Regions from separate parts of the Streptomyces sp. B3I8 genome, predicted to be linked through region 3. Evidence: riboswitches for the same ligand, from Rfam matches in the RefSeq annotation. Region 3 holds a riboswitch; each other region holds the start of a gene.
What was found. A riboswitch is a leader RNA that binds a small molecule or an ion and turns the genes downstream of it on or off. The one in region 3 is predicted to bind S-adenosylmethionine.
Positions count from the first base shown of each region.

Region 1: another riboswitch for S-adenosylmethionine. It lies ahead of QFZ64_RS09945 (aminotransferase class V-fold PLP-dependent enzyme); the one in region 3 lies ahead of QFZ64_RS10755 (amino acid ABC transporter permease).
Region 2: another riboswitch for S-adenosylmethionine. It lies ahead of thrC (threonine synthase); the one in region 3 lies ahead of QFZ64_RS10755 (amino acid ABC transporter permease).

Region 1 is NZ_JAUSYN010000002.1:1,720,947-1,731,241, reverse strand. It holds gene QFZ64_RS09955 (cytochrome bc complex cytochrome b subunit) at 1-883, shown strand, start outside; gene trpD (anthranilate phosphoribosyltransferase) at 1,036-2,103, shown strand; SAM riboswitch class IV at 2,328-2,444, shown strand; gene QFZ64_RS09945 (aminotransferase class V-fold PLP-dependent enzyme) at 2,625-4,007, shown strand; gene QFZ64_RS09940 (Lrp/AsnC family transcriptional regulator) at 4,055-4,336, opposite strand; gene QFZ64_RS09935 (rhomboid family intramembrane serine protease) at 4,333-5,064, opposite strand; gene QFZ64_RS09930 (hypothetical protein) at 5,220-5,459, shown strand; gene QFZ64_RS09925 (NYN domain-containing protein) at 5,525-6,874, shown strand; gene QFZ64_RS09920 (NlpC/P60 family protein) at 7,206-8,246, shown strand; gene QFZ64_RS09915 (NlpC/P60 family protein) at 8,495-9,535, shown strand; gene QFZ64_RS09910 (hypothetical protein) at 9,743-10,295, shown strand, end outside.
Region 2 is NZ_JAUSYN010000002.1:3,172,239-3,182,533, reverse strand. It holds gene QFZ64_RS16110 (MMPL family transporter) at 1-2,156, shown strand, start outside; gene QFZ64_RS16105 (SGNH/GDSL hydrolase family protein) at 2,417-3,271, shown strand; gene QFZ64_RS16100 (TetR/AcrR family transcriptional regulator) at 3,336-3,953, opposite strand; gene QFZ64_RS16095 (nuclear transport factor 2 family protein) at 4,104-4,619, opposite strand; gene QFZ64_RS16090 (trehalose-6-phosphate synthase) at 4,769-6,157, opposite strand; gene QFZ64_RS16085 (glucosyl-3-phosphoglycerate synthase) at 6,281-7,225, opposite strand; SAM riboswitch class I at 7,360-7,522, shown strand; gene thrC (threonine synthase) at 7,541-8,860, shown strand; gene QFZ64_RS16075 (MoaD/ThiS family protein) at 8,959-9,234, shown strand; gene QFZ64_RS16070 (cold-shock protein) at 9,713-9,916, shown strand; gene groL (chaperonin GroEL) at 10,289-10,295, shown strand, end outside.
Region 3 is NZ_JAUSYN010000002.1:1,914,444-1,924,738, forward strand. It holds gene QFZ64_RS10740 (GNAT family N-acetyltransferase) at 1-297, opposite strand, end outside; gene QFZ64_RS10745 (ABC transporter substrate-binding protein) at 424-1,449, opposite strand; gene QFZ64_RS10750 (amino acid ABC transporter ATP-binding protein) at 1,514-2,311, opposite strand; gene QFZ64_RS10755 (amino acid ABC transporter permease) at 2,308-3,288, opposite strand; SAM riboswitch class IV at 3,638-3,745, opposite strand; gene QFZ64_RS10760 (DUF1684 domain-containing protein) at 4,555-5,379, shown strand; gene QFZ64_RS10765 (hypothetical protein) at 5,631-5,948, shown strand; partial or broken gene QFZ64_RS10770 (3'-5' exonuclease) at 6,003-6,568, shown strand; gene QFZ64_RS10775 (N-6 DNA methylase) at 6,582-8,279, opposite strand; gene QFZ64_RS10780 (polysialyltransferase family glycosyltransferase) at 8,820-10,163, opposite strand.

The sequences.
Region 1 (10,295 bases), 190 kb from region 3:
CAACAACAACGTCGTCGGCATGCCGCTGCTGCCGGTGTACATGGCCAAGGCCGGGGGCTTCTTCTTCCTGGTCTTCGGCGTCATCGCGGCCGTCGCGGCGATCGCGCAGATCAACCCGATCTGGGCGATCGGCCCCTACCGGCCGGACCAGGTCTCCACCGGCGCCCAGCCCGACTGGTACATGGGCTTCTCCGAGGGCCTGATCCGTGTCATGCCCGGCTGGGAGATCAACCTCTGGGGCCACACGCTCGTCCTGGGCGTGTTCGTCCCGCTGATGATCTTCCCGCTGGTCCTGGTCGCCATCGCGGTCTACCCGTTCATCGAGTCCTGGGTCACCGGCGACAAGCGCGAGCACCACATCCTGGACCGCCCGCGCAACGCCCCGACCCGGACCGCGTTCGGTGTCGCCTGGATGACGTGGTACACCGTCCTGCTGATCGGCGGCGGCAACGACCTGTTCGCCACGCACTTCAGCCTGTCGATCAACGCCATCACCTGGTTCGTCCGGATCGCGTTCTTCGTCGCCCCGGTGATCGCGTTCGTCGTCACCAAGCGGATCTGCCTCGGCCTCCAGCGCCGCGACAAGGAGAAGGTGCTGCACGGGCGCGAGTCCGGCATCATCAAGCGCCTGCCGCACGGTGAGTTCATCGAGGTGCACGAGCCGCTCAGCCAGGAGCAGCTGCACACCCTCACGGCGCACGACCAGTACAGCCCGCTCGAGCTCGGCCCGACGGTCGACGAGAACGGTGTCGAGCGCAAGATCAAGGGCCCGCAGAAGCTCCGCGCCAAGCTGAGCGAGGCGTACTACGGGGAGCACAACCAGATCCCCAAGCCCACCGTCGAGGAGTACAAGGAGATCACCAGCGGCCACGGCCACCACTGATCACCCACTGTCGCCACGCCACGGCGAGGAGGGCCCCGTCCGAACATCGGACGGGGCCCTTCCCCGTGCGCGGGGCTGGATAGGGTGGAGACCGCCCGGCACTGCCGTGCCGACGTGCCGGAACACCCCTTGCGACGACCCAGGAGCGGCGTATGACTGCTGTGACCCCCGCTGGAGGCGACACCGCGGCGGGCCGCTCCTGGCCCGCCCTCCTCAACGGCCTGCTCGACGGGCGTGACCTGTCCGCGGACGACACCGCCTGGGCGATGGACCTCATCATGCGCGGCGAGGCGACCGACGCGCAGATCGCCGGCTTCGCGGTGGCGCTGCGTGCCAAGGGCGAGACGGTCGAGGAGATCACCGGGTTCGTGCGCGCGATGTACGCGCACGCCCACGTCATCGACATCCCCGGAGACACCGTCGACATCGTCGGCACGGGCGGGGACGGCGCCAAGACCGTCAACATCTCCACGATGTCCGCGATCGTCGTCGCCGGGACCGGCGCGAAGGTCGTCAAGCACGGCAACCGGGCGGCCTCCTCGGCGTCCGGGGCCTCCGACGTCCTGGAGAAGCTCGGCGTCGACCTCAACCTCACCCCGCAGCGGGTGGTGGAGGTCGCCGAGGAGGCCGGGATCACCTTCTGCTTCGCGGCGAGGTTCCACCCGGCGCTGCGGCACGTGGCCGCGGCGCGCGGGCAGCTCGGCATCCGGACGACGTTCAACTTCCTCGGGCCGCTGACCAACCCGGCGAAGGTACGGGCCCAGGCGATCGGCGTCGCCGACGCGCGGGTCGCGCCGATCATCGCCGGGGTCTTCGCCGAGCGCGGCAACTCCTCGCTGGTCTTCCGCGGCGACGACGGGCTCGACGAGCTGACGACGACGTCCACGTCACGGGTGTGGGTGGTGCGGGACGGCAAGGTGACGGAGGAGGCGTTCGACCCGCGGTCGGTCGGCATCCCGCTGGTGCCGGTGGAGGCGCTGCGCGGTGGTGACCCCTCCTACAACGCGGAGGTCGCGCGGCGGCTGCTGGAGGGGGAGACGGGGCCGGTGCGGGATGCGGTGCTGTTGAACTCGGCGGCGGCGGTGGTGGCGTTGCGGGGGGAGGACGGGCCACTGGTGGACCGGATCCGCGACGGGATGGCGCGGGCGGCGGAGTCCATCGACAGCGGGGCGGCGCGGGAGACCCTCTCGCGCTGGGTCACGGCCACGCGCCGCGCGTAGCGGTGCCGTTCGGGGGTGCGGGGCCCTCCGGTGTGCGGCCTCCCGCCCCCGCCGCCCCTGCCCGTCCCGTCCCTCCAAAGGGCTGCGCCCCTCGGACCCCGGCACGGGGTTCCGCCCCCCGGGGCAGGTGCGGCGGGGGCGAGAACGCGCCTGGGCGCACCCCCGCGTATCGGGATGTGGGACGGGTTGCGGCGGAGCCGCACGGTCCCGTAGCGTCGTGTGCAGGTCATGAGTGACAGTCATGAGGCCCCGGCCGACTGTCCGGCAACCCTCCGTCCGTGGCGGGGTGCCCCGGGTGAAGACCAGGCCGCGCGCCACAAGGTCCGCGGCAAGCGCGGACCCCTCGAAACCCCAGGGGTCCTGGTCCTCGAGGAGCCCCCGTGAGCAAGCGAATGCGATAGGGCCGCAGAGCCCCGCCTCCGCACACCCTTCTCGTTCCCCCCCTCACCCACGCGCGAGCGCCGGCCGTCGGCCGCCCCTGCCCGCGTGGTGATTCCGGCTGCTTCCACGGGAGTTCACCGATGTCCGCCACCGCCGTCACCCCCGCCACCACCGTCTCCACCACCTCCGCCGACGCCCCCGCCCCCCTCCCCGTCCTCGGCCGCGACGTCACCGTCCCCCTCGTCACCGGCGGCGAAGTCACCTACGCCGCCCTGGACTACGCGGCGAGCGCCCCCGCCCTGCAGCGCGTCTGGGACGACGTCGCCGCGTACGCCCCGTACTACGGCAGCGTCCACCGCGGCGCCGGTTACCTCTCGCAGCTCTCCACCGACCTGTTCGAGAACGCCCGCCGTACCGTCGGGGAGTTCCTCGACTGCCGCGCGGACGACCAGGTCGTCTTCACCCGGTCCACCACCGACTCGCTCAACCTCCTCGCCGCCGCGCTGCCCGCAGGCTGCGAGGTGTTCGTCTTCGAGACCGAGCACCACGCGTCCCTGCTGCCCTGGCGCGACGCCCGCGTGACCTGCCTGGACGCCCCCCGCACCCCGGGCGACGCCGTCGACACCCTGGAGCGCGCCCTCGCCGCCCGCGACATCCACGCCCCGGCCCTGGTCTGTGTCACCGGCGCCTCCAACGTCACCGGCGAGCTGTGGCCCGTACGCGAACTGGCGGCCGCCGCGCACGCGCACGGCGCCCGTGTCGTCCTGGACGCCGCCCAGCTCGCCCCGCACCACCCCGTCTCCGTGCAGGACCTGGACGTCGACTGGGTCGCCTTCTCCGGGCACAAGCTGTACGCCCCCTTCGGCTCCGGCGTCCTGGCGGGCCGCGCCGACTGGCTGACCGCCGCCGAGCCCTACCTCGCGGGCGGCGGCGCCAGCCGCAGGGTCACCCGGCGCGCCGACGGCGGCGTCGACGTGGAGTGGCACGAGGGCGCCGCCCGGCACGAGGCCGGCTCGCCCAACGTGATCGGCGCCCACGCCGTCGCCTCCGCCTGCAAGGCGCTCACCGAGGCCGGCTGGGACACCCTGGTCGCCCGTGAGATCCATCTGATCGACCGGGTCCGCGCGGGCCTCGCCGACGTGCCCGAGGTGCGGATCCTCTCCCTGTTCGGCGACGCCGCGCCCCGCGTGGGCGTGCTGTCCTTCGTCGTCGAGGGCTGGAACAGCTCGCACTTCGCCGCCGCGCTCTCCGCCGAGTACGGCATCGGCGTCCGCGACGGCCTGTTCTGCGCCCACCCGCTGGTGCGCACCCTGCTCGGCGGCGACCCGGAGTCCCAGGGCGAGTGCGGGGCGCCGGAGGCGGCGCCCGGCGAGAAGTCCCTCAACGCGATCCGCGTGAGCTTCGGCGCGGGCACGCCCGACGAGCACGTCGACCGCTTCGTCCTGGCGGTACGGGAACTGGTGCGCGAGGGCGCGAAGTGGGAGTACCGCACGCAGGACGGCCGCTGCGTCCCGGCGGTCTGACCGGCTGCCCGGAGAGGCCGACGCCCGAGGTCCGCGGGCTGGAGTTCCTACGACTCCAGCCCGATGGAGAACGCCGCCTCCAGGTCGTGCTGCGAGTACGTGCGGAACGCGACGTGCGTGTCGGTGCCCTCGACGCCGGGGATCTTGCTGATCCGGCCGGGGATGACGTCCGCCAGCTCGTCGTGCGCCTTCACGCGGACCATCGCGATCAGGTCGTACGTCCCGGTCACGGAGAACACCTCGCTGACGGAGTCCAGCGCGGCGATCGACTCGGCGATCTCGGGGATCCGGTCCACGCTGGTCTTGATGAGCACGATCGCGGTGATCACGGCTGGTTCTCTCCCTCGGGGGCCGGGCTTGTGTCCCTCACTGTAGCCATGGGCCCGTAGCGCACCCACGCGTACCCGAAGCCCAGCGCGAACCCCACCACGTGTGCCAGGTAGGCCACGCCCGGGCCCTGGCCCTCCCGGCCCGCCGCCAGCCACTGCAGGGCCGCCCAGAACGGCAGCACCACCCAGGCCGGGAAGCGCAGCGGCAGGAAGAACAGGAACGGGAAGATGCTGGTCACCCGCGCCCGGGGAAACAGGAACAGGAACGCCCCGAGGACCGCGGAGATCGCCCCGGAGGCACCCACCAGGGACTGCGCGGAGCCGGCCCGCGCCGCCGCGTAACCGAGCAGCGCCAGCGCGCCGCACCCCAGGTAGAACAGGGCGAACTCCACGTGCCCGAGCCGTTCCTCGGCCATCGCGCCGAAGACGTGGAGGAACAGCATGTTGCCCAGCAGGTGCACCCAGGTTCCGTGCACGAACAGGGCGGTGACCGGGGAGAGCGTCGCCCGCGCGGAGCCGCCGAACAGCTCCACCGGGATCACCCCCCAGCGGGCGAAGTACGTCTGCTGGGCCAGCAGCAGCCGGTCGCCGGTGCCGTACCCCGGGTCGAACCCCGAGGCGGGACTCAGCATGAAGAGCACGAAGCACACGGCGATCAGCCCGTACGTCACCGGTGCCGGCTGCCGTCGCAGTGCCCGTACGGCCGACGCGGTCCTGTCGCGGATCATGCGACGAAGCATGACGTACCGGGTGGAACGGGGCGGAGTGCCTCGCCGCGGCGGACACATCGGCGGGGGGTCCCGTGCAGGCCGTAGGGTTACGACCCATACGCACCAGGGAAACTGGGGCATCACGGAGACCGGAAGAAGGAGCAGCAGCCACGATGACGGTTCCCCTGCCGACCGAGACGACCCGGTGGCGCTGCACACTGTGCGGCAACCTCACGCGTTTCGACGTGACCCGCTCTTCCAGGGCGGTCGAGTACGTCCACCTGGATCTGTCCGGCACGCCGAAGGTCGAGGAGCGCGAGGTGGTCAGTGAGACCATCGAGTCGGTGCGCTGCCGTTGGTGCAACGCCGTGGATCAGGTGGAACTCGTGGACAGGCCGGGCGCCGGCTCCTGAGCGGAGCGGGTACCCGCGGTCAGGGAGCCCGCTGCGGGGCTCCCGTACAGGCATAGGGGTGACGGATGGCTCAGACACAAGGCGGGGAGCCGGGCGACGGCGCCGCCGAGGTGCTCGACCGTCCGCTGCCCGACGGCGTGCGCAGGCGTGTGGTGGGGATCGTCTCCGACGGCTTCGGCGGGCTGACCGTGGCCGAGCTGCCCACTCAGCTCCGGCAGTACGCCCGGTTCACCCCCACCCGGCGGGCCAAGTTCGCGGGCAACGCGATGGCGGCCGCGGTGGAGACCGACCCGCTGTTCCGCCAGCGCGTCGCCGAGAAGCTCAGGGAGGCCCAGCCCGAGCTGACCGGCGCCCTCGACGCCGGCTCCCCGCCCCCGGCCGCCGACCCGCTCGACGTGGCGGCCGCGGCCTACGTGCTGCGCCCCGCCGGCTGGGTGAAGCTGGTGACCGCCGCGGGCGAGGAGGCCCAGCGGGCGGACGCCGAGCGGGCCGGTGAGGAGACCCGTGTCGAGCTGGAGCGGCTGCGCGCCGAGCTGGCCGTCGCCCGTGGCCAGGTCCGCGCGGAGACCGAACGGCTGCGTGCCGAACTGGAGACGGCGAAGAAGGAGTCCGAGTCGCTGCACCGCAAACTGCGGGCCGCGCTCAGCGACGTCAAACGGGGCGAGGCGGCGCTGCGCAAGGCGCGGGCCGAGCGGGAGGCCGAGCGCGCCGAGGGGCAGGCACGGCTGTCCGCCGCGGAGAGCGAGTCCCGTCGGCTCAAGACGCGGCTGGGGGAGTCTGAGGCCGCCCTGGAGGCGACGCGCAAGGCCGCCCGGGAGGGCCGCAGCGTCGAGGACATGCGGATCAGGCTGCTCCTGGACACCGTCCTGGAGGCGTCCCAGGGGCTGCGCCGGGAGCTGGCGCTGCCGCCGGTGTCGGTGCGGCCCGCCGAGACCGTGGACGCCGTGGAGCCCGGCCGGATGACCCCGAAGGACATCGCCAACCGGGCGCTGTCCGAGAACGACCCGGCCGTCGTCGACCAGTTGCTCGCGCTGCCGCAGGCGCACCTCGTCGTCGACGGCTACAACGTCACCAAGACCGGCTATCCGCAGATGCCGCTGGAGAAGCAACGGCTGCGACTGCTCGGGCAGCTCGCCCAGCTCGCCGCGCAGACCGGCGCCGAGACCACCTGTGTCTTCGACGGCGCCGAACTCGCCGCCCCGGTGCTGCTCGCGCCGCCGCGCGGGGTGCGGGTGCTGTTCTCCAAGCCGGGGGTGACCGCGGACGAGTTGATCCGCCGGCTGGTGCGCGCGGAGCCGCCGGGACGGCCCGTGATCGTCGTCTCCACGGACCGCGAGGTCGCCGACGGGGTCGCGCGCGCCGGCGCCCGTCCGGTCGCCTCAGCGGTGCTCCTGAAGCGTTTCGCGCGCGGCTGAGCCCGACTCCTCCCCGGACTCCTCGACGTACTCGCGGCCGCCGTGTCCGAAGTGGGCTGTACGCGCCAACCGCAACCTCCGTGCCGCATGCCCCAATTCGCCGCATCGTCACGCAACGTAGTGTCAATGCTGGGTCACTGGTTGTGTGTTGTGTGCAAAATATGCCCGCGAGAGCCGTGTTTTTTCTGATGAGGATTTGAACTGATCACAAGAGGGTCACTAGGGTCAGCCCCAACCTCCACTCGGTTGATCACTTATGGGGAGTGACGGTGGAGGGGCACCGCCCACCGGTGTGTCGGTAGGCGGCTGAAGGAAGAAGGAGCTCGCCTCCGTGGCGTCCCACCGTCGACCCAAGCAGCCGAGCCGCACGCGGGTGACCGCGCTCACCACCGTCGCGGCCGCAGCCGTCGCCCTGAGCGCGCAGGCCGCCAACGCCGCGCCGAGCGAGAAGCCCAGCAAGAGCGAGGTCAAGGCCAAGGTCGACAAGCTCTACGAGCAGGCCGAGCAGGCCACCGAGAAGTACAACGGGGCCAAGGAGAAGCAGGAGAAGCTGCAGAAGCAGATCAGCACCCTGCAGGACAAGGTCGCCCGGGGCCAGGCCGACCTCAACGAACTGCGCGAGGGCATCGGCACGATGGCCAGCGCCCAGTACCGCACCGGCAGCATCGACCCCTCCGTCCAGCTCTTCCTCTCCGCCGACCCGGACGACTACCTGGACAAGGCCGCCACCCTGGACCAGCTCAGCGGCCAGCAGGTCGAGGGGCTGAAGAAGATCCAGGAGAAGCAGCGCGTACTGGCCCAGGAGCGCAAGGAAGCCTCCGACAAGCTCAAGGACCTCGCCGACACCCGCACCGAGCTCGGCAAGAAGAAGAAAGAGGTCCAGGGCAAGCTCGGCGAGGCGCAGCGGCTGCTCAACACCCTGACGGCCAAGGAGAAGCAGGAGCTCAAGGACGAGCAGACGCGCTCCAGCCGCTCCGCCGCCTCGCGCGTCGACCTCGGCAACTCCACCCCCGCCTCCGGCCGCGCCGCCGCCGCGTTCTCCGCCGCCCAGAGCAAAATCGGCTCGCCGTACGTCTACGGCGCCACCGGCCCCTCCTCCTTCGACTGCTCGGGCCTGACCTCCTGGGCCTACGCGCAGGCCGGCGTCTCCATCCCGCGTACCTCCCAGGCGCAGGCGAACATCGGCACGCGCATCTACTCGCAGAGCCAGCTCCAGGTCGGCGACCTGGTGTTCTTCTTCAACGACATCCACCACGTGGGCCTCTACGCCGGCAACGGCCAGGTCCTGCACGCGCCCCGTACCGGCACCGTCGTCCGCTACGAGTCGATGAGCACGATCGGCGGCCCCTTCATGTTCGGCGTCCGCGTCTGAGACCGGGTCCGCGCCCGTGGCGCCGGTTCCGGCCGGCGCCGCTTCCGCATCAAGCCGTCATGCCGCCCGAACGGGCGAATTCCCGCACCCCGCGCTGACCCCGCGCCCCGCCGGTGACCTGCGTCAGCGGCGGGGCGCACGGCTGTCCGGCGGTCACTGCCCGTAGCCGGACGGTCACCGGCCCGGCTACTGTCTGCCGCCGTGCCTCCGTGAACGGGGGCCCGTCAGCGGAAGGGAGTGCGTCGGTCGTGGGGTCCCATCAGCGTCCTGCACCACACGGACTCGGCCGGGGGCGTGGCGCCACGCTCGCCGTGCTGTCCGCCGCGGCCACCGCGGCCGCGGCACTGGGCGCCGTACCTGCCGGTGCCGCGCCGAGCGGGGGGCGCGCGGAGGTGGAGCGGCTGTACCAGGAGGCCGAGCGCGCCACCGAGGCCTACAACAAGGCCGACGAGCGCGCCGACACCCTGCGCGGTGAGGTGCACCGCGCGCGGGACCGGATCGCCCGCACGCAGGAGAAGGTCAACACCCTGCGGGAGACCCTCGGTTCGCTCGCCGGCGCGCAGTACCGGTCCGGCGGGATCGATCCCGCGCTCGCCCTGCTCCTCTCCTCCGACCCCGACGACTACCTCGACCGGGCCGCCGTCCTCGACCACGTCGGCGACGACCAGGCCGCCCGGCTCCGGCAGTTGAGGGCAGTGCTGCGGGAACTGGGCCAGCAGCGCACGGAGGCGGGCGGCAAGCTCGCCGAACTGGAGGCGAGCCGCAAGGCGGTGGCGCGCCACAAGCACGCGGTGGAACGGAAGCTGGCGCGGGCACGGCAGGTGCTGAACGCCCTGCCGGCCGGCGAGCGGGCCGCGTACGCGCGGGCGTCCCGCTCCGCCGGGCGGCTCCCCGCCCCGCTGCCCGGACCGGACGCCGGCCCCGGGTACGAGGCCGCGAGCGGTGCGCGGGCGGCCGCCGCGGTCGCGGCGGCACGGTCCGCGCTGGGGCGGCCCTACGTGTGGGGGGCGACCGGACCGAACGGGTTCGACTGCTCGGGGCTGACGCAGTGGGCGTACGCGCGGGCGGGGGTGGGACTGCCGCGGACGTCGCAGGAGCAGCGGTACGCGGGGCGGCGGGTGCCGCTGTCCGAGGCACAGCCCGGGGACCTGGTGGTGTACCGGTCGGACGCGAGCCATGTGGGGATGTACGTGGGGGCCGGGCAGGTGATCCATGCGCCGTATCCGGGGGCGGTGGTGCGGTACGACTCCGTCGGGATGATGCCGGTGGTGGCCGTCACGCGGCCTTGAGGGCGGGGGGCGCCCCTCTCTGTCCCCCCTGGGGTGCCTTGGCGCCTTGGTGCCTTGGGTGTCTTGGGTGCCTTCCCGCTCGGGGGGCTTGTTCGTCGGCGGGTGCGGGCTCGGGGTGGCTGGTCGCGCAGTTCCCCGCGCCCCTTTGGCGGGCGGCCCTGCAAAGGGGCGCGGCCCCTGTCGGGGTGGGGCACGTACGATCGTCCTGTGGCTGGGTTCGGGCGTGTGGTGGGGTGTCTCCTCTTGGTGGGGGCGCTCGTGGGGTGCGGGGGCGGCGTGGCGTCGGACTCCGGGCGCGGGGACGCGCAGCGGATGCTGGACCGGCGGGCCGGGGCCGTGCTGGAGCGGGACCGGAAGGCGTTCCTCGGCACCGAGTCCCCGACCGCCGGCCCCCGGGGGCAGCTGGCCACCGGTGCCGCCGAGTTCGCCAACCTCAGAAACGTTCCGCTGGCCTCCTGGTCGTACCGCATCACATCCTTCCGCCGCACCGGCGAGCGCGCCACTGTCGACGCCGACCTGCGCTACCGGGTGCGGGGCCAGGACCGCGCGCCCGTCGCCTCCGGCCGGGTGCTGCGCCTGGTGCACCGCGGGCGGCACTGGTACGTGGCCTCCGACGAGCCCGCGAAGAAGTCGGGGCAGCAGCTCTGGGAGCAGGGCGCGGTGCGCGTCGTGAAGGGCCGGCACAGCCTGATCCTCGGCGTGGGCCAGCCCGAGGCGGGCCTGAAGGCGTACGCCCGGCTCGCCGACGACGCCGTGCCGG
Region 2 (10,295 bases), 1.3 Mb from region 3:
CGGAGGCGGACGGGGCCGAGGCCCGCGTCGTGTTCGTCGCGAAGCACGGCGGGCACGTCACCGATGCCGCCAACCGCTCTGCCATCGGGCACTTCGTCGACGCGGTGGCCGACGGGTCCGAGGTCGCCGACGCGAGCAGTCCCTTCGACGCGCACGCGGTCAGCAAGGACAGGTCCACTGCGTACGCCACCGTCACCTACAAGGTCACGAGCGACGATCTCACCGACGCCGGCAAGACGGACCTGACCAAGGCGGTCGAGCAGGCCCGGGACGCGGGTCTGACCGTCGAGGTCGGCGGCTCCGCGCTGGAGACCGAGGCCGGGGAGGGCCTGGGCGAAGTGCTCGGCGTCCTCGTCGCCGCGGTGGTGCTGCTGATCACCTTCGGCTCGCTCGCCGCCGCCGGTCTGCCGCTGCTCACCGCCATCACCGGCGTCTGCGTCAGCCTGGCCGGGATCACCGCCGTCAGCAGTGCCTTCGGGTTCTCCTCGACGGTCGGGGAGCTGGCGATGATGCTCGGCCTCGCCGTCGGCATCGACTACTCCCTCTTCGTGGTCTCCCGCTACCGCGAGGAGCGGGCCGCGGGACACCGGCCGCAGGAGGCGGCCGCCCTGGCCGTGGGTACGGCCGGCAGCGCGGTCGTCTTCGCCGGGCTCACCGTCGTCATCGCCCTGCTGGGCCTCTCCGTGGTCGGCGTCCCGACGCTCACCAAGATGGGCATCGGCTCGGCGGGCGCGGTCCTGGTCGGCGTCCTGGTCGCCCTCACCGCGGTGCCGGCGCTGCTGGGCTTCTGGCCCGACGCGGTGCTCGCCCGCCGCGACCGCAAGGGCGAACGCCCCGCCCGCAAGGTTGCCCGCCGCACCTCCACCCCGCGCCTCGGCCGCCTCCGCGGGAACCGGACGGCGGGCACGCTGAACGGCGCCGGGGCGGCGGACATGCCGACCGCGGCCTGGACGACGAGCGTGCCGGTCCCGACCCCGTCGGAGAAGGCCTCCCGGGGCGTGCGCTGGGCCCGGTTCGTGGTGCGCCGGCCGGTGCCGGTGCTGCTCCTGTCCGTGGTCGGCCTCGGGGCGCTCGCGGTGCCGTCGCTGGACCTGCGGATGGGCATGCCCGGCGCCGAGGCCAAGTCGACGTCGACCACGGAACGCCGTGCCTACGACGATCTCGCCAAGGGCTTCGGCCCGGGCTTCAACGGCCCGCTGACCGTGGTCGTCGACGCCGGCAAGGCGCGGGACCCGGAAGGGGCCGTGGCGACCGTCTCCGACAAGCTCGCCGGCACGAAGGGCGTCGTCTCCGTCTCGCCGGCCCGGTTCAACCAGGCCAAGGACACGGCGGTGATCACCGCGGTCCCGTCGACCGCGCCCACCAGTGAGCAGACGCAGGACCTGGTGCACACCATCCGCGACGAGCGCGCCGCGGTGGAGTCGGCCACCGGCGCCGACATCAAGGTCACCGGCACCACCGCCCTGAACATCGACGTGGGCCAGAAGATGCAGGACGCCCTGGTCCCGTACCTCCTGGTCGTCGTGGGTCTCGCCTTCCTGCTGCTGATGGTGGTCTTCCGGTCGGTCCTGGTGCCGCTCAAGGCGGCGCTCGGCTTCCTGCTGTCGGTCGGCGCGGCGCTCGGTGCGATCGTCACGGTCTTCCAGGAGGGCCACGGAGCCGGATTCTTCGGCGTGGACGAGACCGGGCCGATCATGAGCACCATGCCCATCTTCCTGGTGGGCATCGTCTTCGGCCTCGCCATGGACTACCAGGTCTTCCTGGTCTCCCGGATCCGCGAGGCACACCTGCACGGGGAGCAGTCGGGGCAGGCCGTCGTCACCGGTTTCCGGCACAGCGGCCACGTCGTGGCGGCCGCTGCGCTGATCATGATGGCGGTGTTCGGCGGGTTCATGACGGGCGGCGAGTCGATGGTGAAGATGGTCGGCTTCGGGCTGGCCAGTGCGGTCTTCTTCGACGCGTTCGTCGTCCGGATGGCGTTCGTGCCGGCGGTCCTGGCGCTCCTCGGCAAGCGGGCGTGGTGGCTCCCGGCCTGGCTGGACCGGCTGCTGCCCCGCGTGGACATCGAGGGCGAGGCCCTCACCGAGCAGGCCCACGCACCGCGTGACCCGTCCGGCGACGAAGCGCACACCTCGGCCCCCGCGCGGGTCGTCTGACGAGGGCGTGCGGTGCGGGTCGTGCGACGGAAGTCGCCCGGCCCGCACGCCGAGCGGGCCGCTCACGGACACAGCCCCACGAGCGGCCCGTTCGGGGCGTGCACCCTGCCCACCTCCTCGAGCCGCCGTCACGGCACCGCTCGGAGGAAGCCCATGACCACCCGGGGAGACACACGGCATCATGACTCACCTACGCGTCGTCCTGACCGGCATTCTCCTGTCCGTGGCGGCTCTGACCGTCACCGTCGCCGAGACCCGTCATGACGGCGACACCGCGGGGGACAGCGGCGTGCGTGGCCCCTATGTCGCTCTCGGCGACTCCTACACCTCCGGTCCACGCATACCGGTTCAGAGCGGCCGGCCCCGCCGGCTGTGCCCGCTCCGACCACAATTACCCGGCCCTGCTCGCCGCCGGACTCGAACTGGGGCCGCGCATGTACCGCGACATGAGCTGCAGCGGTGCGACGACGGCGAACCTCGCCTCGCCCCAGCACACCGACGACGGCCTCAACCCCGCGCAGCTGTCCGCCCTTTCCGGCCGGACCCGGCTCGTCACCCTCGGCATCGGAGGCAATGACATCGGCTTCGGCGAGATGCTCACCCGCTGCCTCACCATGGGGACGGTGTACGGCGTCGTCGCTCGCCTCAAGGACGTGTCGGAGGACGCTCCCTGCCGAGAGCGCTACGTCAAGGACGGCACCGACAGCACGCGGCAACGGATGGCCGCTCTCGGGACGAGGCTGTCCGGCCTGCTGGAAGAGATCGGGCGACGTGCGCCCGAGGCGCGCGTGTACATCGTCGGCTACCCCGCGATCCTGCCGCCCGGCGACACCGGCTGCGGACTCGCGCTCCCCCTCGCTCCGGGCGACATCGCCTACCTGCGGGAGAAGGAGCACCAGCTCAACGACGTGCTGCGGCGACAGGCCCGGGCAGCCGACGCCACCTATGTGGACACCTACACCGCATCCCGGGAGCACGGCGCCTGTTCGGCCGGGAACACACGGTGGATCGAGCCGATGATCCCCCGTAGTCCGGCGGCCCCGGTGCACCCCAACGCGCGTGGACAACGCGAGATGGCACGGATCGTCCTGCGTGCCATGAGGGCGACGCGGTGAGCTCGTCCGGACCGTCCGGCTCGTCCGGGCCGGGGACCGACGGGGCCGGCGGAGGCCCCGGTCGTCATCGCTCCGCCGGGTGGTGGGTCAGGGACGCGAGGATGATGCCGCGTGCCGCGTCGACCGTGTCCGTGAAGGCGGCCGGGTCGCGGCCGATGCGTTCGGCGCCCGCGCGCATGACGCCGGACAGCAGTTCCACCGCGAGGCGTACGTCGCCGACGTCGCGGAACTCCCCGCGCGCGATGCCGTCGCGGACGACGTTCTCCACCTCGACCACGATCGCGTTGAACGGGTTGTCCGGCCCCTTCGGCACCTCGGCGACCAGCGGCCCGGAGCCCGGCCGGAACATCAGCTGCATGGCCTGATCCGCGGACGCCTCCAGGAACGCCTCGATGATCTCCCGCATCCGCTCGGCGGCCGGTGCCGCGGACCGCGCCGCGATCGCGGACACACGTGCGACCGCGGGCCGGGCCGCGCGCTCGATCAGGGCAATGACCAGCGCGCTCTTGTCGCCCGCGTAGTTGTACAGCGTGTTGCGCGCGAGTCCGGCCCGGGCCGCGATGTGCCCCATGTTGATCGACTCGTAGTCGCGTTCGAGCAGAAGTTCCCGCATCGCCTCGGCGAGATCGGCCCACACCAGCTCGTGGTGTTCCTCGATGCTGGTTCCCCGAATCCGCGGCATCCGGCCATTCTCCCCCGCCGGGGCGAGCCCCGTACCCCGGGCCCGTACCCACGGGCCGTACCTACAGGCCGTACCTACAGGCCGTACCCACGGGTCCGTACCCACGGCCCGTCCCCCCGCGGGCCGCATCCCGCACCCGCGACACGCCCTTCAGCCCGCCTTCGCCTGCGCGGCGGCCATGGCGACGCCCGCCAGGTGCGGGTTCTCCTGGTACGTCGCGGTGAGTCTCACCCGGCTCAGGCGCCAGCCGTCCGGCGTGCGCATCGCCTCGTTGTCGTAGAAGCCGACCACCAGCCAGCGGTGGGGGCCCTCGCCGGCGAGTTCCTCCGGCAGCCAGTGCTCGGCACGGACGTGCGCGTGGATCCGCGCGCTGTCGCCGTCGATGTCGACGACGTGGCCGGTGATGGCGTGGTGGGTCGCGGTGTAGGCCGCGAAGGCGGTGCGGAGGTTGTCGAGGTAGTCATCGAGCGGCACGGTCATCGGCGGCATGCCGGCCACCGACTCGAAGTCGAGGGTGAGCGGGTCGGTGAAGACAAGGCCGGGCAGCTCGGTGTACTCCTTCCGGTCCGAGATGTCGGCGTAGCGGCCGAGCAATTCGATGAGATCGGCGCGATCGGTGAGGACGGCGAGATCGCCGCGTCCGCCGCGGTCGTTGAGCGCGTTCATGGGGGACTCCCTGTCCGGCGGGCGGCCTCGACGTGGTTCCACGCCTCTAAGCGACACCCTGTCGTAAAAATTACGACAGGGTGTCGCGAAAAACAAGCGAGGCCGCTTGGGGGCCTGTCCGGGCCCCGGACCCGGTCCTCAGCCCCCGCTCAGCCCTCCAACGCGTGCAACTGGTCCAGGAACCACCGCGACGGCGGCAGCGCCGTGCCCGCCGCCGCCAGTCGCTTCGACCGTTCGACTCGCTCGGCCGCCGGCATGGACAACGCCTCGTGCAGCGCCTCCGCCGTCGCGACCACGTCGTACGGGTTCACCACGATCGCGTCCTCGCCCAGTTCCTCGTACGCCCCCGCCTCCCTCGACAGCACCAGCGCGCAGCCCTCGTCGGAGACGAGCGGCACCTCCTTGGCGACCAGGTTCATCCCGTCCCGTACGGGGTTGACCAGCGCCACATCGGCCAGCCGGTAGGCCGCGAGCGACCGTGCGAAGTCGTCCTCGACATGCATCAGGACCGGTGTCCAGCCGTCCGTGCCGTACCGGGCGTTGATCGACTCGGCCACCCGCCGCACCTCGTCGGTGTACTCCCGGTACACCGCGAGGTCCTGCCGGGAGGGGTAGGCGAACGCCACGTGCACCACCCGCTCGCGCCACTCGGGCCGCGAGGCGAGCAGTTCCTCGTAGGCGCGCAGTCCGCGCACGATGTTCTTCGACAGTTCGGTCCGGTCGACCCGGACGATCGTCCTGCGGTCCGGGCCGATCTCCTCGCGCAGCGCCGTCATCCGCTCCGCCACGTCGTCCTCGTGCGAGCGGGCGCGCAGGAAGTCGGCGTCCGCGCCGAGCCCGTGCACCCCGATCCGGGTGTCGCCGAGCCCGCCGGCCACCGCGTCCGCGCACGCGGTGAAGGCGTCCGCCCAGCGGTGGGTGAGGAAGCCGAGCCGGTCGGCGCCGAGCATGCCGCGCAGCACCTGCTCGGCGATGTCGTCGGGGAGCATCCGGAAGTAGTCGACGGGCGCCCAGGGGGTGTGCGAGAAGTGCCCGATCCGCAGGTCGGGGCGGAGTTCCCGGAGCATTCCCGGGACCAGGGTCAGGTGGTAGTCCTGGACCATCACGACCGCGCCCTCGGCCGCCTCCTCGGCGAGCGCCTCGGCGAAGGCCCGGTTGTAGGTCTCGTACGAGGCCCACTGGCGCCGGAACTCCCGATCGAACACGGGTTCCAACGGGGTCTGGTACAGCATGTGGTGCACGAACCAGAGCACGGAGTTGGCGATGCCGTTGTAGGCGTCCGCGTGCACGTCGGCCGGCACGTCCAGCATCCGTACGCCGTCCTCGCCGACCCCGCGCCGCACCGCCTCGCGGTCACCGTCGCCCAGCGCCGAGCACACCCACAGCGCGCCCGCGTCCGGCCCGATGGCCGACAGCCCGGAGACCAGCCCGCCACCGCCCCGCCTGGCGTGCAGCGAACCGTCCTCCCGCACGGCGTACGAGACGGGCCCCCGATTGGAGGCGACCAGCACCTGAGCAGCACCGAACCTTGAAGCCATACGCCTCAACCTAGCCCGGCCCCCGAACCCTCAAACGTGCACGGACACCTCACCGCACCGATTCCGTCACACGACCTGTGCATACAACGGGTGTAAGCGGCCGGCCCATGCCCCGCCCTCCCCCTACGCCACCTTCCCCGCCGCGTACTCCGCGATCTCGGTCATCGGCGGGCGCTCCTCCGTGTCCACCGGATGGGTGCGCGGCTCGAAGCCCTGCGGGCCGCGTTCGAACTGGGTGAGGGCGGGGCGCAGAAGGTGGCCGCGGGCCAGACGGAGCTGGGCGGTGCGGTAGATCGCGGCGGCCATGCGGCCCAGTGCCTGCCCGTCCTGGTGGCGGTGGTGGCGTACGCCGACGTCGACCTGGGCGAGCGCGTCGAGGCCGACGGTGTGCAACGCGTCGACCAGCATGCCGAGCTCGACGCCGTAGCCGACCGGGAACGGGAGCCGTTCGAGCAGCGAGCGGCGGGCCGCGTACTCGCCGCCGAGCGGCTGGACGAAGCCGGCCAGCAGCGGCCAGTGCATGTTGAGCAGTGGCCGGGCCATCAGCTCGGTGACCCGGCCGCCCTGTCCGGCGGCTCCGGCGAGCGGGCGGTCGTACATCGCCTTGACCAGGTGCACGTCGGGGTCGGTCAGCAGCGGGCCGACGATGCCGGTGACGAAGTCGGAGGAGAACGCGCGCAGATCGGCGTCGACGAAGCAGACGAGGTCGCCGCGCGTGACCAGCAGCGAGCGCCACAGCACCTCGCCCTTGCCGGGCAGGGCCGGGATGCGCGGCAGGATCGCGTCACGGTGCACGACCCGGGCGCCCGCCGCCGCGGCCACCTCGGCGGTGCGGTCGGTGGAGCCGGAGTCGACGACCACGATCTCGTCGACGAGAGGCACCCGCCGGACCAGGTCGCGGCGGATCGTCGCCACGATCTCGCCGACGGTCGCCTCCTCGTCCAGCGCCGGGAGCACCACGCTGACCGACTGGCCGGTGGCCCGCTTGGCGGCCATGACCTGCTGCAACGGGCGGTCCGCCACCGACCACGAGCGCGCCTTCAGCCAATGCTCGACTTCCTGCAGCACGGTCGGTGGCTCCTTCGTGATCCATCTCGCGGTACGGACGACTCGTCCAAGTGTCCTGGCCTTCGGTTACAGTCTTGAACAACGCAGATGGCCGTCGCATGCCGGGGGCCACCGGCGCCACCACAACCGAATACCGCTCATCCAGAGGGGCAGAGGGAAACGGCCCGATGAAGCCCCGGCAACCCTCCAGCCGGCACTCGTAGATCGCTGATCAATCCCGATCACTCCGCGAGGCTCCCGGCTAGGGAAGGTGCCAAATCCGTCTCACGGCGAGATGCGTCGTGAGGAAGATGAGGAGAAAGGGCCTCGCCTCACATGGCTGTGCAGACTGTCGAAGACACCACCGGCTCCACCACTTCTGCCACCTCCGCCCCTTCCGCCACCGGGTCCGTCGATCTCGGTCCGGCCGCCGCGCTGAGCTGCCGCGAATGCGGCCACCGGGTGCCGCTCGGTCCCGTGTTCGCCTGCGAGGAATGTTTCGGGCCGCTCGAGATCGCCTACGACTTCTCGGGTCACGACACCGAGGAACTGCGCCGGACCATCGAAGCGGGCCCCGCGAACATCTGGCGGTACGCCCCGCTGCTGCCCGTCCCGGCGGACGTGGCGACGAAGCCGAACATCAACCCCGGCTGGACCAAGCTCGTCAAGGCCGACAACCTGGCCCGTGAACTCGGCGTCACCGGCGGGCTGTACATCAAGGACGACTCCGGCAACCCGACGCACTCCTTCAAGGACCGCGTCGTCGCCCAGGCCATCGAGGCCGCCCGTGCCTTCGGCTTCACCACCCTGTCCTGCTCCTCCACCGGCAACCTGGCCGGCGCGGTGGGTGCCGCCGCCGCCCGGGCCGGCTTCCGCTCCTGCGTGTTCATCCCGCACGACCTGGAGCAGGGCAAGGTCGTCATGGCCGCGATCTACGGCGGCGAGCTCGTCGGCATCGAGGGCAACTACGACGACGTGAACCGTTTCTGCTCCGAGCTGATCGGCGACCCGGCGGGCGAGGGCTGGGGCTTCGTCAACGTCAACCTGCGGCCGTACTACGCCGAGGGTTCCAAGACGCTGGCGTACGAGATCTGCGAGCAGCTCGGCTGGCGGCTGCCCGACCAGCTCGTGGTGCCCATCGCCTCCGGCTCCCAGCTCACGAAGATCGACAAGGGGCTGCGGGAGCTGATCGAGCTCGGGCTCGTCGAGGACCGGCCGTACAAGATCTTCGGCGCCCAGGCGGAGGGCTGTTCGCCGGTGTCGACCGCGTTCAAGGCGGGCCACGACGTCGTACGGCCGCAGAAGCCGGACACGATCGCCAAGTCGCTGGCGATCGGCAACCCGGCCGACGGCCCCTACGTGCTGGACATCGCACGCCGCACGGGCGGTGCGGTGGAGGACGTGAACGACGAGGCGATCGTCGACGCGATCCGGCTGCTGGCGCGGACCGAGGGCATCTTCGCGGAGACCGCCGGCGGTGTGACGGTCGGCGTCACGCGCAAGCTGATCGAGGCCGGTGTGCTCGACCCGTCGCTGACGACCGTCGTCCTCAACACCGGTGACGGCCTCAAGACGCTGGACGCGGTGGCGGGCACGGGGCTCACCGCGACGATCCGGCCGTCCCTGGAGTCCTTCCGGGAGGCGGGGCTCGCGTAGCCCCCGCGCGGCCCTCGCGCGGCAGGACCGGCCGTCCCCCCTTCCCCACAGCGCCCCCCTACGGGCACCCTCGCACCCGACCGGAGGTCATCACCCCCATGAGCGTCACCGTTCGCATCCCCACCATCCTGCGCACCTACACCGGCGGCAAGGCCGAGGTCGACGCCGAGGGCACGACCCTCGGCGAGGTCATCGCGGACCTGGAGAAGAACCACACCGGGATCGCCGCCCGGGTCCTGGACGACCAGGGCAAGCTGCGCCGTTTCGTCAACGTGTACGTCAACGACGACGACGTCCGCTTCGAGCAGGGGCTCGACACGGCGACGCCGCAGGGTGCGGGCGTGTCGATCATCCCCGCGGTCGCCGGCGGCTGAGACGGGCGTGGCGGGCGGGACGCGCCGGACGGCGTCCACGTTCCGCGTCCCTTACCCTCGGTAATGCAGATCACTCAGCGTAGAACGAATTACCCCCTCCGCGAGAGAAGCGGAGGGGGTAATTCTGTATGATTGAGCGCGATACAATTGGGGAACGCACCCCGGATTTCCGAGACCGGGCGACGGCAATCTTGTCGGGCTTCCGACAAGAAGTAGCCAAAGTGTGCAGGGCTTTTGCGTCCTATGCGCCTTTTGTGCGGTCCGACTTGCCCTGAATTCGAGCGAATTCTCCGTACATTCCCGACCGGTCGTGCCCAGATTTCTCGTCCGACTGACCTGTTGCACACGGCAGTTGGACAGATACATTCAGCCGCGGTCGACGCGTTCCGGCGCACGCCCCCAACCGTTGGGGGGTGAGGTCTGACCCGGATCCGCGAAGTGCGGATCCGTGCAAGGGCCAGTAATAGGGGAGTTAGGCATGGCTCAGGGCACCGTCAAGTGGTTCAACGCGGAGAAGGGGTACGGCTTCATCGCGGTCGACGGTGGTGCGGATGTGTTCGTCCACTACAGCGCGATCCAGATGGACGGTTACCGCACTCTGGAAGAGGGCCAGCGGGTCGAGTTCGAGATCTCGCAGGGTCAGAAGGGGCCGCAGGCGGACATGGTCCGCGTTGCCGGCTGACGCGCGCGCCGACTGAAAGTTCGACGTGAACGAAGGGCTCGTGGGCACCGTCGGGTGCCCGCGGGCCCTTCGGTCTGTCCGGAACCGGGGCGGCGTCGGGCGCCCGCGGGCCCGCCGGTCCGTCCGGAACCGGGGCGGCGTCGGGCGCCCGCGGGCCCGCCGGTCCGTCCGGGTTCCGCGGGGTGGCGCTTGCACTCTCGGGGGGTGAGTGCTAATCATTGGCGTTAGCACTCACAAGGTGAGAGTGACAACTATGGACCGGGTCGGTGAGGCCCTGGCGAGGTGGGGCAAGGAACCACCAGCCGGTGCCGTCCGTCGCGGGCGCGGGCGCGGTCCGGAGCAATCCACCCCAGTCCGGGAGGACCACTTCACATGGCCA
Region 3 (10,295 bases):
CAGGGAGGTGTCCACGAGCTGGACGCCGTGCCCGGTGTGGACGACCTCCCACCCCTCGGGGACCTCGGTGACGCCCCGCACCGCGGCGGTACCGCCGGGGCCGACGAGTGCGGCGAGGTCGGCCCAGGCGCGCGGGTCGTTGTCGCCTGCGACGGCGTGGAAGGGGGACACGTCCTGCTGGTACCGGACGGCCCGGCCGACGCGCTCGGCGAAGCGGGCGTGCGGGCCGGTGAGCGCGGCCCAGGCGGGGTTGTCCAGAGGGTGCGAGGAGCCGGCGTCGAGGGCGATGACGGACATGGTGTGACGGTCTCCGGTGTTCGACTCGGGTGTTCTGCGCGGGTGTCGGGCGCGGGTGCTGGGCGCGGGTGTGCGGCGCGTGGGACTCCACCGCGAGGCGGCGGTGGAGTTCCCGGCACGCCCGGGTCAGGAGTTGTCGAGCGGCAGTCCGGGCGGGTTGACCTCGGACGTGGTGACGGCCTCGTTGGAGAGGTTGTACGCCTTGAGCCACTTGGCGTACTGGCCGTTCTCGATCAGGTGGTCGATGGCGTCGGCGAGCGGCTTCGCCAGGCCGCTGCCCTTCTTGGCGGTGGCCGCGATGAGGCCCTGCAGGTGCGCGCCGGCACCGGAGTAGGTGCCGGCGGTGCGGGTGGCGTCCGGCGTGTTCGCGACCTGACGGTTGTGGTAGGCGATACCGGGGTTGGGCCCGAGGTACGCGTCGATCCTGCCGCCGGCCAGGGCCAGGTAGACGCTGTTGGCGGTCTGGAAGTACTTGACGGTGAGCTTCTTGCCCTCCTTGGCCAGCTTCGCCTTCCACTCCAGGAGGATCTTCTCCTGGTTGGTGCCGGAGCTGACGGCGACGGTCTTGCCGGCGAGGTTCTCGTAGTCGTTGTCGAAGTTCCAGGTGCTCTTCTTCGGCACGGTGAAGGCGAGGTTGTCCTGCCGGTAGGAGGCGAACTCGTACTTCTTCTTGCGCTCCTCGGTGTCGGTGACGTTGGAGAAGGCCACGTCGACCTTGCCGCTGTCGATGCCGACGAACATGTTCTCCCAGGTGAGGTTCTTCACCTCGGGCCGCAGGCCCAGGACCGCGGCGACCAGGCGGCCGAAGTCGGGCTCGGCGCCGGTGAGCGTCTTCTGGTCGCTGCCCACGTAGGCCAGCGGCGGGAAGCCGGACGGCAGGGCGCCGATGCCGATCTCCAGCTTGCCGCTCTTCCTGACCGCGGCGGGCAGTTCGGCGCTGATGGACTTGACTTCGGTGACCTCGAGGGAGGTCTGTTCGGCCGCGCCGTTGGAGACCTTCCCGATGACGACCTCGCCGGACGAGGCGGTGTCGGTGGAGGTGGCCGCGTCGCTGTCGCCACCGCATGCGGCGAGCCCGGTGGCCAGGGAGGCGACGGCGGTCGCCGCGGTGATGCCGCGTATCAGGCTGCGTCGGGTGAACTGCGTGGGCATGGCCGTTCCTTGTCGCTGGAGGTGAGGAGGGTGGCGTGGGGAAGGTCTGGAGGAGGTACGGGGTTCAGAGGACCCTGGCGAGGAAGTCCCTGGTCCGCTCGTGCCGCGGGTTGTCGAGGACCTCGGAGGGCGGGCCCTGCTCGACGATCCTTCCGCCGTCGAGGAAGACGACCTGGTCGGCGATCTCGCGGGCGAACCCGATCTCGTGGGTGACGATGACAAGGGTCGTACCGCTGGTCGCCAGGTCCTTGATGACGGCGAGGACTTCGCCGACGAGCTCGGGGTCCAGGGCGGACGTCGGCTCGTCGAAGAGGATGACGCCGGGGCGCAGGGCGAGAGCGCGGGCGATGGCGACGCGCTGCTGCTGGCCGCCGGAGAGCCGGCGCGGGTAGGCGCCGGTCCTGTCGCCGAGCCCGACCCGGCCGAGCAGCTCGCGGGCGAGCTCCCGGGCCTCGGGCCTGCCCAGCCTGCCGGTGGCGACCGGGGCGGCGGCGACGTTGTCGAGGACGGTCAGGTGCGGGAAGAGGTTGAAGTTCTGGAAGACGAAGCCGATCCGGGCGCGCTGGACGAGGATGGCCCGCTCGCTCAGTTCCTTGAGCCGGTCGCCGTGCCGCTTCACGCCGATCAGCTCGCCGTTGATGCTGACGTGGCCGATCTCGGGCTTCTCCAGGTGGTTGATGACCCGCAGCAGGGTGGACTTGCCGGAGCCGGAGGGGCCGAGGACGACGGTGACCTCGCCGGGGCGGACGGTCAGGTCGACGCCGGCCAGTACCCGGTGGGTGCCGTACCACTTGTGCACGTCGTGCACCTCGACGGTGGCGGCCCCGCCCCCGGCCAGGGGCTCGAGCGTCCTGGCGGTCATACGGCGGCCTCCTCGCGGATGCGGGCCCGCAGGCCGGTGAGACCGGTGCGCAGCTTCTGCAGCGGTGTCGGCGGCAGGCCGCGGGTGGCGCCGCGGGCGTAGTGCCGCTCGACGTAGAACTGGACGACGGAGACGGCGCTGGTCAGGATCAGGTACCAGACGGTGACGACCAGCAGCAGCGGCACGATGTCGCCGGGGTAGGTGGCACCCATGGTCTGTGCGGAGCCGAACAGGTCGAGCAGGGACACATAGAAGACCAGCGAGGTGCCCTTGATCAGGCCGATCAGCTGATTGACGTAGTTCGGGACGATGGAGCGCAGCGCCTGCGGAAAGACGATCCTGCGGAACTGGTAGCCCTTGGGCAGGCCGAGCGCCGCCGCCGCCTCGTGCTGGCCCTGGTCGACGGAGAGGATGCCGCCGCGGACGACCTCGGCCGCGTAGGCGGCCTCGTTGAGGCTGAGGCCGACGACGGCGACGACCATGTCGGTGGCCAGTCTCGATTCGTCGAAGGAGAAGAAGGCCGGGCCGAAGGGGATGCCGATGCTCAGCGTCTTGTACAGGGCGCTGAAGTTGTAGAGGAAGATCAGCACCACGATGAGCGGGACGGAGCGCAGCACCCAGACGTAGGTCCAGCTCACCGCGCGCAGCACGGGGCTCCTGGACAGTCGTGCCAGGGCGAGCACGACGCCGCCGATCAGGCCCAGCACCGCGCTGTAGGCGGTGACTTCGAGGGTGATCACGAGGCCGTCGAGGAGGGTGGGGCGCAGGAACCAGTAGCTCCAGCGGTCCCACTGGTAGAAGGGGTTGGTCACCAGTCCGTGCACGAACTGGGCGGCCAGGACGAGTACGACCGCGGTGGCGATCCAGCGCCCGGGGCGCCGCAGCGGCAGGACCCGCTGTGCGACGAGCGGTGGCGGCGGTTCGTCGGCGGTGGGTGACGGCGTGAGCGTGACGGTGGCGCCAGGGGGTTCACTCATGGTGGGCTCCGGCAGGTTCGGACACCCCGGACGGCGCGGCGGCATGCGTCGGCGGATGCGGCCGCGGGGAACCGGGGGCGGGGAGGACAACGGCACACCGCACGGGCGGCGTTCGTCGGGGAATGCGGGGCTGCGGCGGCGTGCGGGCTTCGGGCGCTGCGGAAAGAGGTCAGCCCCGACAGCGGGCACGGCCCGGTGCGGTACACAGTGCGCTGTTCACACGGAGCAGGTCGACCGCGCGATCGGCGACGAGCGGGTTCGGGTACGGCTCCACGCAGCCCTGTGGGCGGCGCGTGGCCGTCCTGGGAGCTGCGTTCATGGCGTCACCGTCACCGTTCCGGCCCTGTGGGCCTCGCGCTTACCGAAACTCTTCGGTCGGGTCTTCACCTGGGGCACCCCACCGCGGTGGGAGGGTTGCCGGTCAGCAAGCCAGGGCTTGTCGCTGACGCTCATGACCGTTCTGGGGCCGTAGTAAAGACAAATGCCCGAACGGATGTCAACGCCGGTCCGCCGACTGGACCGGCCGGCAGGCCGCGTGCGCCGCCCGCCCGGACGACCCTACGTTCCCTACCCGTTCACTGGGATTGCCCCAGCGAGTGTCGATCCCGCCGACACCGGCGTCAAGAGGGCCCTCCCGTCCCGCATCGCGGACGCCGTCGGCCTTGACATTCACGGGGGCGGACGACTTACGTTGAAAAGGAGAGCCGTTGACGGGTGGAGGCTGTGATGCGCGTACTGGGTACGGCACCGCACGGTGCGTGCACCGGTGCGCGGCTGATCACCCGGCGGCACGTCGACTACTGCCGCACCTCCTCCGCCGTCTGTCCTTCCGCACACGTCTGACCTCTGCCGGCCGCTCCCGCCGGCCGTCTCGTCGTGGCCCCGTGGCCGCGAGTCGTCGTGTCCTCCGGAAGGAATTCCCCTGTCCGGCCCCGCCCCGCACCTCGCCGTCGAGCTCGAGGGCAACGACGCCCACCCCGCGGCCCGGCGCCGAACCCTTCCCTGTCGCGGGCCGATCGGCGTCCCCGCATGACCTCGTCCGCATGACCTCGTCCGCAAGACCTCATCCGCATGACCTCGTCCGCATGACCGACAAGAAGCCGCCCCGCGCCACCGGAACGCGGGTTCGGCCGACGCCCGTGGAAGCCGACCGCCGGCGCACCCGGTGACGCGGCGGCGAACGTGCCCGCCGGGTACGCGCGTCGGCCCGGCAGCCCGGCCCCGCATCCCCTGCCCGAAGGCACCCCGACACGAGGGAGATCGCCCATGACCACCGAGGCCGCCACCACTGACCTCCACGCCTTCACCAAGAGCTGGCTGGAGTGGCACCGCGCCAAAGAGGCCCGGCTCGCCGCCCCGCACGGGTTCCTGGCGATCACCGGTCTGCACTGGCTCGACGACCGGCCCCAACGCTTCCCGGACGCGCCCGGCGCGTGGCGCACCGGCCCCGGGGGCGTCGTCGTGGACCTCGACGAGGGCGAGGAACTCGTCGTCGACGGGGCGCCGGTGAGCGGCGAGCACCGCTTCGGCGTGCTTCCCGAGCGCGGCGGCGTGGACGCCGTCTGGAAGGACGCCGTCATCGAGGTCGCCAGGCGCGGCGGCCAGGACATCGTGCGCCCCCGGCACCCGGACGCCCCGCTGCGCACGGCCTTCGCCGGGACGCCCGCCTACGCCCCCGACCCACGCTGGGCCGTGACGGGCCGCTACGTCCCGTTCGACACTCCGCGGCCGACCACCGTGGGCGCCGCCGTCGAGGGCCTCGAGCATGTCTACGACGCCCCGGGCAGGGTCGAGTTCGAGCTGGACGGGCGCCCGCTGTCGCTGACCGCTTTCCCCGGCCACGGGGCGGGCCGGCTACTGGTGCTGTTCACCGACGCGACCTCGGGTGTCACCACCTACGCCGCCAACCGGTCCCTGACCCTCGATCCGCCCGCCGCCGACGGCACGGTCGTCCTGGACTTCAACCGGGCCGCCAATCTGCCGTGCGCCTACACGGACCTGGCCACCTGCCCGCTGCCCCCGGCCGAGAACCGGCTGCCGGTGGCGGTCGAGGCCGGTCAGAAGATCCCCCGCGAGCGCGGCGGCTCCTGAGCCGGACCCACTCCCGGCCCGGCGGGAACACCGACGCTCTGCGCAAGCGCGATCCCCCGTGACCGGGGCGAATCCACCGGTCGTCGGCCACGTGTCACCGGAATCGTAGAGCGCCCGACTCGTCCGTCCCCCGAGAGACCGAACGCCCGCGGCTCACCTGAGCCTATGCCGCTCGCATGTTCGTTGACAACGTCAACGTCTAGCCTGGGGAGCGCTCTCGCAGGCATCGTCCCTCTGCCGGAAGGTCACCCGTGCCGCAGCCCGAACGCCTCCCCGGAACGCCCGAGTTCCTCATCAAGCTGCCGCAGGACGGTGCCGAGGCGCGGGGGTACCTGCTGGTCCCGTTCGGCGGCAACGGGACGAACAAGTTCCTGTTACGGGAGGGCTCGCTCGTGACCGCGCAGGAGTGGCCGAGGCCCGGCGCCTACGCCCGCCGGGTGCGGGCGGAACTGCGGGCGGAGGGCGCGCCCGTGGACGTACCGGCCGCCCCGGGTGCCGTCCAGGATGCGTCGGCAGTCCCCAGGGCGCGCCCGGCGGGGCGCAGAACGCGCCCGCCCGCTGGAGGGTGACCCGGGACGTCGAGTGCAACTCCTCCTCGGCCGCCGCCGCGCTGGTGTACGGGCCTGGCCTGGTCGGCCCGGCTCCTCGCGCCGGTCACCGTCGAGGCGCTGGAGGGCGAGGGCGGCACGGACACCCTCGCCGGACACCGCTCGCTGCTGCACGGGCGGCGTCCCCAGGCGCAGGGGTACGCGACCCGGCAGGGGGAGACCGAGGCCCTGTTGGAGCGGGTCAGAGGGCTGCTCGACGGGGGGTGGCACCGCATGAGATCGGCGTGTGCGCCCGCTTCAACCTCTCCCTGGACGCGGCCGAGGAGAAGCTGAGGGCGGCGGGCGTCCCGGTGACGCGGGTCAAGGGGCAGATCGCGCCGGGCGCGGAGGGCGTACGGCTGGCGACGATGCACGCGATGAAGGTGCTGGAGTTCCGCGCGGTCAACGTCCTCGGGGTCACCGAGGGCACCGTTCCGTTCACCCGCGAGATCACGCCGCGCGAGGCGGACCCGTTGCCGCACGACGCCGACCTGCCGCGCGAACGGTGCCTGCTCTTCGTCGCCTGCACCCGGGCCCGTGAGGCACTGAGCGTGACGTGGAGCGGCACCCGGAGCCCGTTCCCGCCGGCGGCCACGGCCTGACCGGGCCGCCCGCTCAGTCCTGCGGCGGCTCCGGGGCCTCCGGCGACTCTGTGGACTCCGGCGGCGGGGCCAGGGCGCCCGTGGCGATGCCCTCGCGCACGACCTCGGCGAGCCGCCGGCTCAACTCACCGATCTCGCGCGCCCCTTCCTCGAACGCGGACAGCGCGCGGAAGGCGGAGCCGTACCGGCGCTGCTCGTCGATGGTCATGCGGGGGATGCGCGAGCCCCTGCCGTCGAGCCGGTAGGTGCCGCTGGCGGTCGTGGAGCGGCGGGTGTTGGAGGAGCTGCGCAGGAACCCCTGGAGGTAGTCGGTGTCGAGCTGTTCGCTGGCCGACACCGGCACGGGGCCGTCGTAACGGACGAGCCCGGCGCGGGCGAGGTCCGCGACGCTGGTCATGGCGCCGTCCAGGGAGCCCGGTCCGCCGCCCGCCGCGAGGTCGGGCAGGACGGCGGCGAGCCGGCGGATCCTGTCGTCCAACTCCGCGCGCAGGGTGGCGTACTCGCCCGCGTAGTCGCGTTCCCGGGGCCGTAGGTGGCTGCCGGGGGTCAGGTCGACGAGGTCGTCGAGGAGGTCGATGAGGGGCACCTCGGCGACCTGGTCGGGGCTCGGTTCGAGGCTGCCGTCGGGGCTGTTGCCGGTCAGGTCGACCATGCGCACCGTCTGGTGGGTGTCGGTGCGTGCCGTGCTCTCGGGGCGCCGCAGGCACCACAGGTGGACGGGCAGGGCGTGCGAGGTCGCCGTCCCGGGCGGCAGGGCGACCACCTGGCGCACGATGCCCCGGCGGACGAGCTCGGAGCGGATGCGGCGGCCCGCCTTGCGGTAGGCGACCGAGGCGGGCATGACCATGAGGACGTCGCCGCCGGGCTCCGTGTGCGCGTAGGCGTGCTGGAGCCAGGCGAGTTCGCCCTCGGCCTTGGACGGGGTGCCGAGTTCCCAGCGGGAGTCGAGCAGCAGCTCCTCCCGTCCCCACTCGGTCACACCGGCCGGCGGATCGCAGACCACCAGCCGCGCCCTGAGGTCCGGCCACGCGTCCGCGCGCAGCGAGTCGCCCGCCTCGACGCGCACGCCCGACCGGCCCAGGAGTTCGGCACGCGACTGCGCGAACCGGGCGCTGTCCGGGTCCAGTTCCTGCCCGTGACACCGCGTCCCGTTCTCCGGGGCGACGGCCAGCAGCAGTACCCCGATCCCGCAGGCGGGGTCGAAGACCGTGGCGCCGGCGGGCAGTTCGGGGGCGAAGTGACGCACGGCCCGCACGACACGTTCGGACGTCACCTGATCCGACCCCGCACGCCGGGCGGAGTCCAGCAGCCGTTCCGTCAACCCGTTCACGAGATCGACGGGCGTCTCGGTCCGCACCAACTCCCGCACCCGCCCGGCAATCTCGTCGGGCAGTTCCGCCCCGCTGTCCCCGCCGAGCGCCGCGGCCACCGCCGCCAGCCCCGTGACCATCTGCTCCCCGTACACGGCCCGCAGGGTCTGCCAGAGCTCGACCTCGGGCGACACCTCCTGCCCCTTGCGCTGCCTGTCCAGCCATGCCTGGACCTCGGAGAGCGCGAAGAGCGGACTGTTGGCGGCGCCTCCCGCCGGCGCGGGGAAGTCGTCGTACCGCCTACGCCAGTTGGAGACGGCGGCCCGGGTGACCCCGGCCAACCGAGCGATCTCGGAACCGGTGACGAGGGGCCCGGCCGAGGAAGCGGAATCGTCCGTCATGATTCCAGCGTACACGGGCAGCCGATTTCGACTTGAGTCAGTATGCGTCGACATCGTTCACGCACGCATGTCCACACTTTCTGTGTATTTCGCTGTTCCCCGTCCCTTCCTCCCCGCGGTCGGCACGGCCGGTGTCCGACTGCCGAAGTCCTACCGGACTGGGCAAGTGACAGGAGTCGCCTTCAACAAGGTTGAGCCCGTGATCCCGGTACGGGACCTCGACACCGCCCTGGACCGCTACCGCCGGCTGGGCTTCACGGCGCACGCCTACGAGGGCCCGTGCGGGCGGGTGCCCGAGAGCCCGTGCGGGCGGGTGTCCCGCACGGGACTCATGCGGGCGGGTGCACGCACAGGGGCTTGTGCGGGCGGGTGTACACCGGCTTCGGGCGGGTGTACGTCGACTTCGGGCGAGTGCACCTCGGGTTCGGGCGGGTGCGCGTCGGCGGCCTCGTGCGGCAGGTCGCCGCTGTGGCCGGCCGCCGGGTGCCGGGCCACCGGACCGCCGAGCCGCCGCGCGTACCCCGTGTCCGGGCCCGGTCGTCAGGACCGGGACGCCGTCTCGCTGCGGCCGCGTGTGAGTACCTGTCGCAGCAGGGGTTCGCGCCGCTTCCGGCCGCCGGGCAGGTCCAGCTCGGTCAGCCGCTCGGTGGCGAAGTACGCGGCGTACCGTTCCTCCCCCTCGGCACCCGGGTCGCCGGCGTCCTGCGCCAGCAGCAGTTCGGCGTCGGCGCGCAGCCAGGGGTACCGGACCGGCTGCATGCCGTACCCGACCGCCCCCACCAGCGGCTGGAGGGTCGGCGGGGCTTCCGGCAGCCGGGCCGCGGCCCCGGCTTCGAGGTCGGGGACGACGTGGTCGACGATCACCAGCGGCACGCGGTTGCTGTTCTCGTACGGCGTCAGCTGCCGCAGCACCGCCCTGGTGCCGACGCGGGCGGTGGGGATGCCGTAGTACGCCGAGGCCGTGAGCATCGCGGTGGAGAAGCAGCCGACCACCAGTTCCAGCGGCAGATGCGCGTAGAAGACCTCGGCGAGCAGCGTGCCGCGCAGCGTCGTCAGCCGTACTCCGGCCGCGGCGGCCTCGCGCTCGAGGGCCTCGCCGTAACGTACCGGCGCGGTGGGGTGCGGCTTGAAGACCACCGAGCGGTGACCGGCCGCGGCGGCGCCGCGCAGCATCCGCACGTGCAGGTCCTCCTCCTCCTCGGCGGTGAGGATGTTCAGCGCGGCCAGGTACTGGCCGAGCAGCAGCGCGGTCGGCGCCGCCTCGGCCGCCCGCACCACCTCCGGGTCGTCGGCGGCGGCCCGGGACAGGTCGGCCAGCACCGCGCGGAAGGCGTCGTCCGGGACGAGTTCGGCCGCGACGCCGAACTCCGAGAGCAGCAGCGGGCGCAGCCCCGGCACCAGGTCGAGGTGGAGAAGCCGCTGGACCCGGACGGCGACGGAGTGCGGCGGCTCGTCGCGGGTCGGTCCGTAGCTCATCAGGCCGTCGGCGTACACGTGCACCGGGGCGCCGGCGAACACGGCGGCGAGGCTGCGGGCCGGGCTGACCTGGATCGACTCCACCACGAGCGTCACGGGTCCGGCGCCGAGTTCCCACCGGGTGCGCAGGACCCGCTCCCACAGGTCCGTGTCCTCCGGACGGGGCCGCCAGCCGCCCGGGTGGTGCGGGGCGATGGCCTCGTTCCAGTCCTCGACCTGGTCGAAGCGGGCGGCGACCGTCGAGAAGCCCGTCATCTCGGACATGGGCGGCGCCACCTCGGGGACGGCCGCGTTGTTGGTGAGCAGCAGCACCCGCCGGGCCTCGCCGGCGGGACCGAACTGGCCGGCGTCCAGGGCGGCGGCCAGGGTGGCGGCGCCGTACAGGGTGGATGCCTGGAAGACCTGCACCGGCTGCGACCCGGCCTCGGTCCCGGACCGGCCGGTGGAGTCCGCGGAGCGGGGGGCGGTGACGGTGAGGGTGCCGGTGCCGGTGCCGGTAGGAAGGGCCGGGGCGTCCGTGGTGCGCGGCGTGCGGAAGAC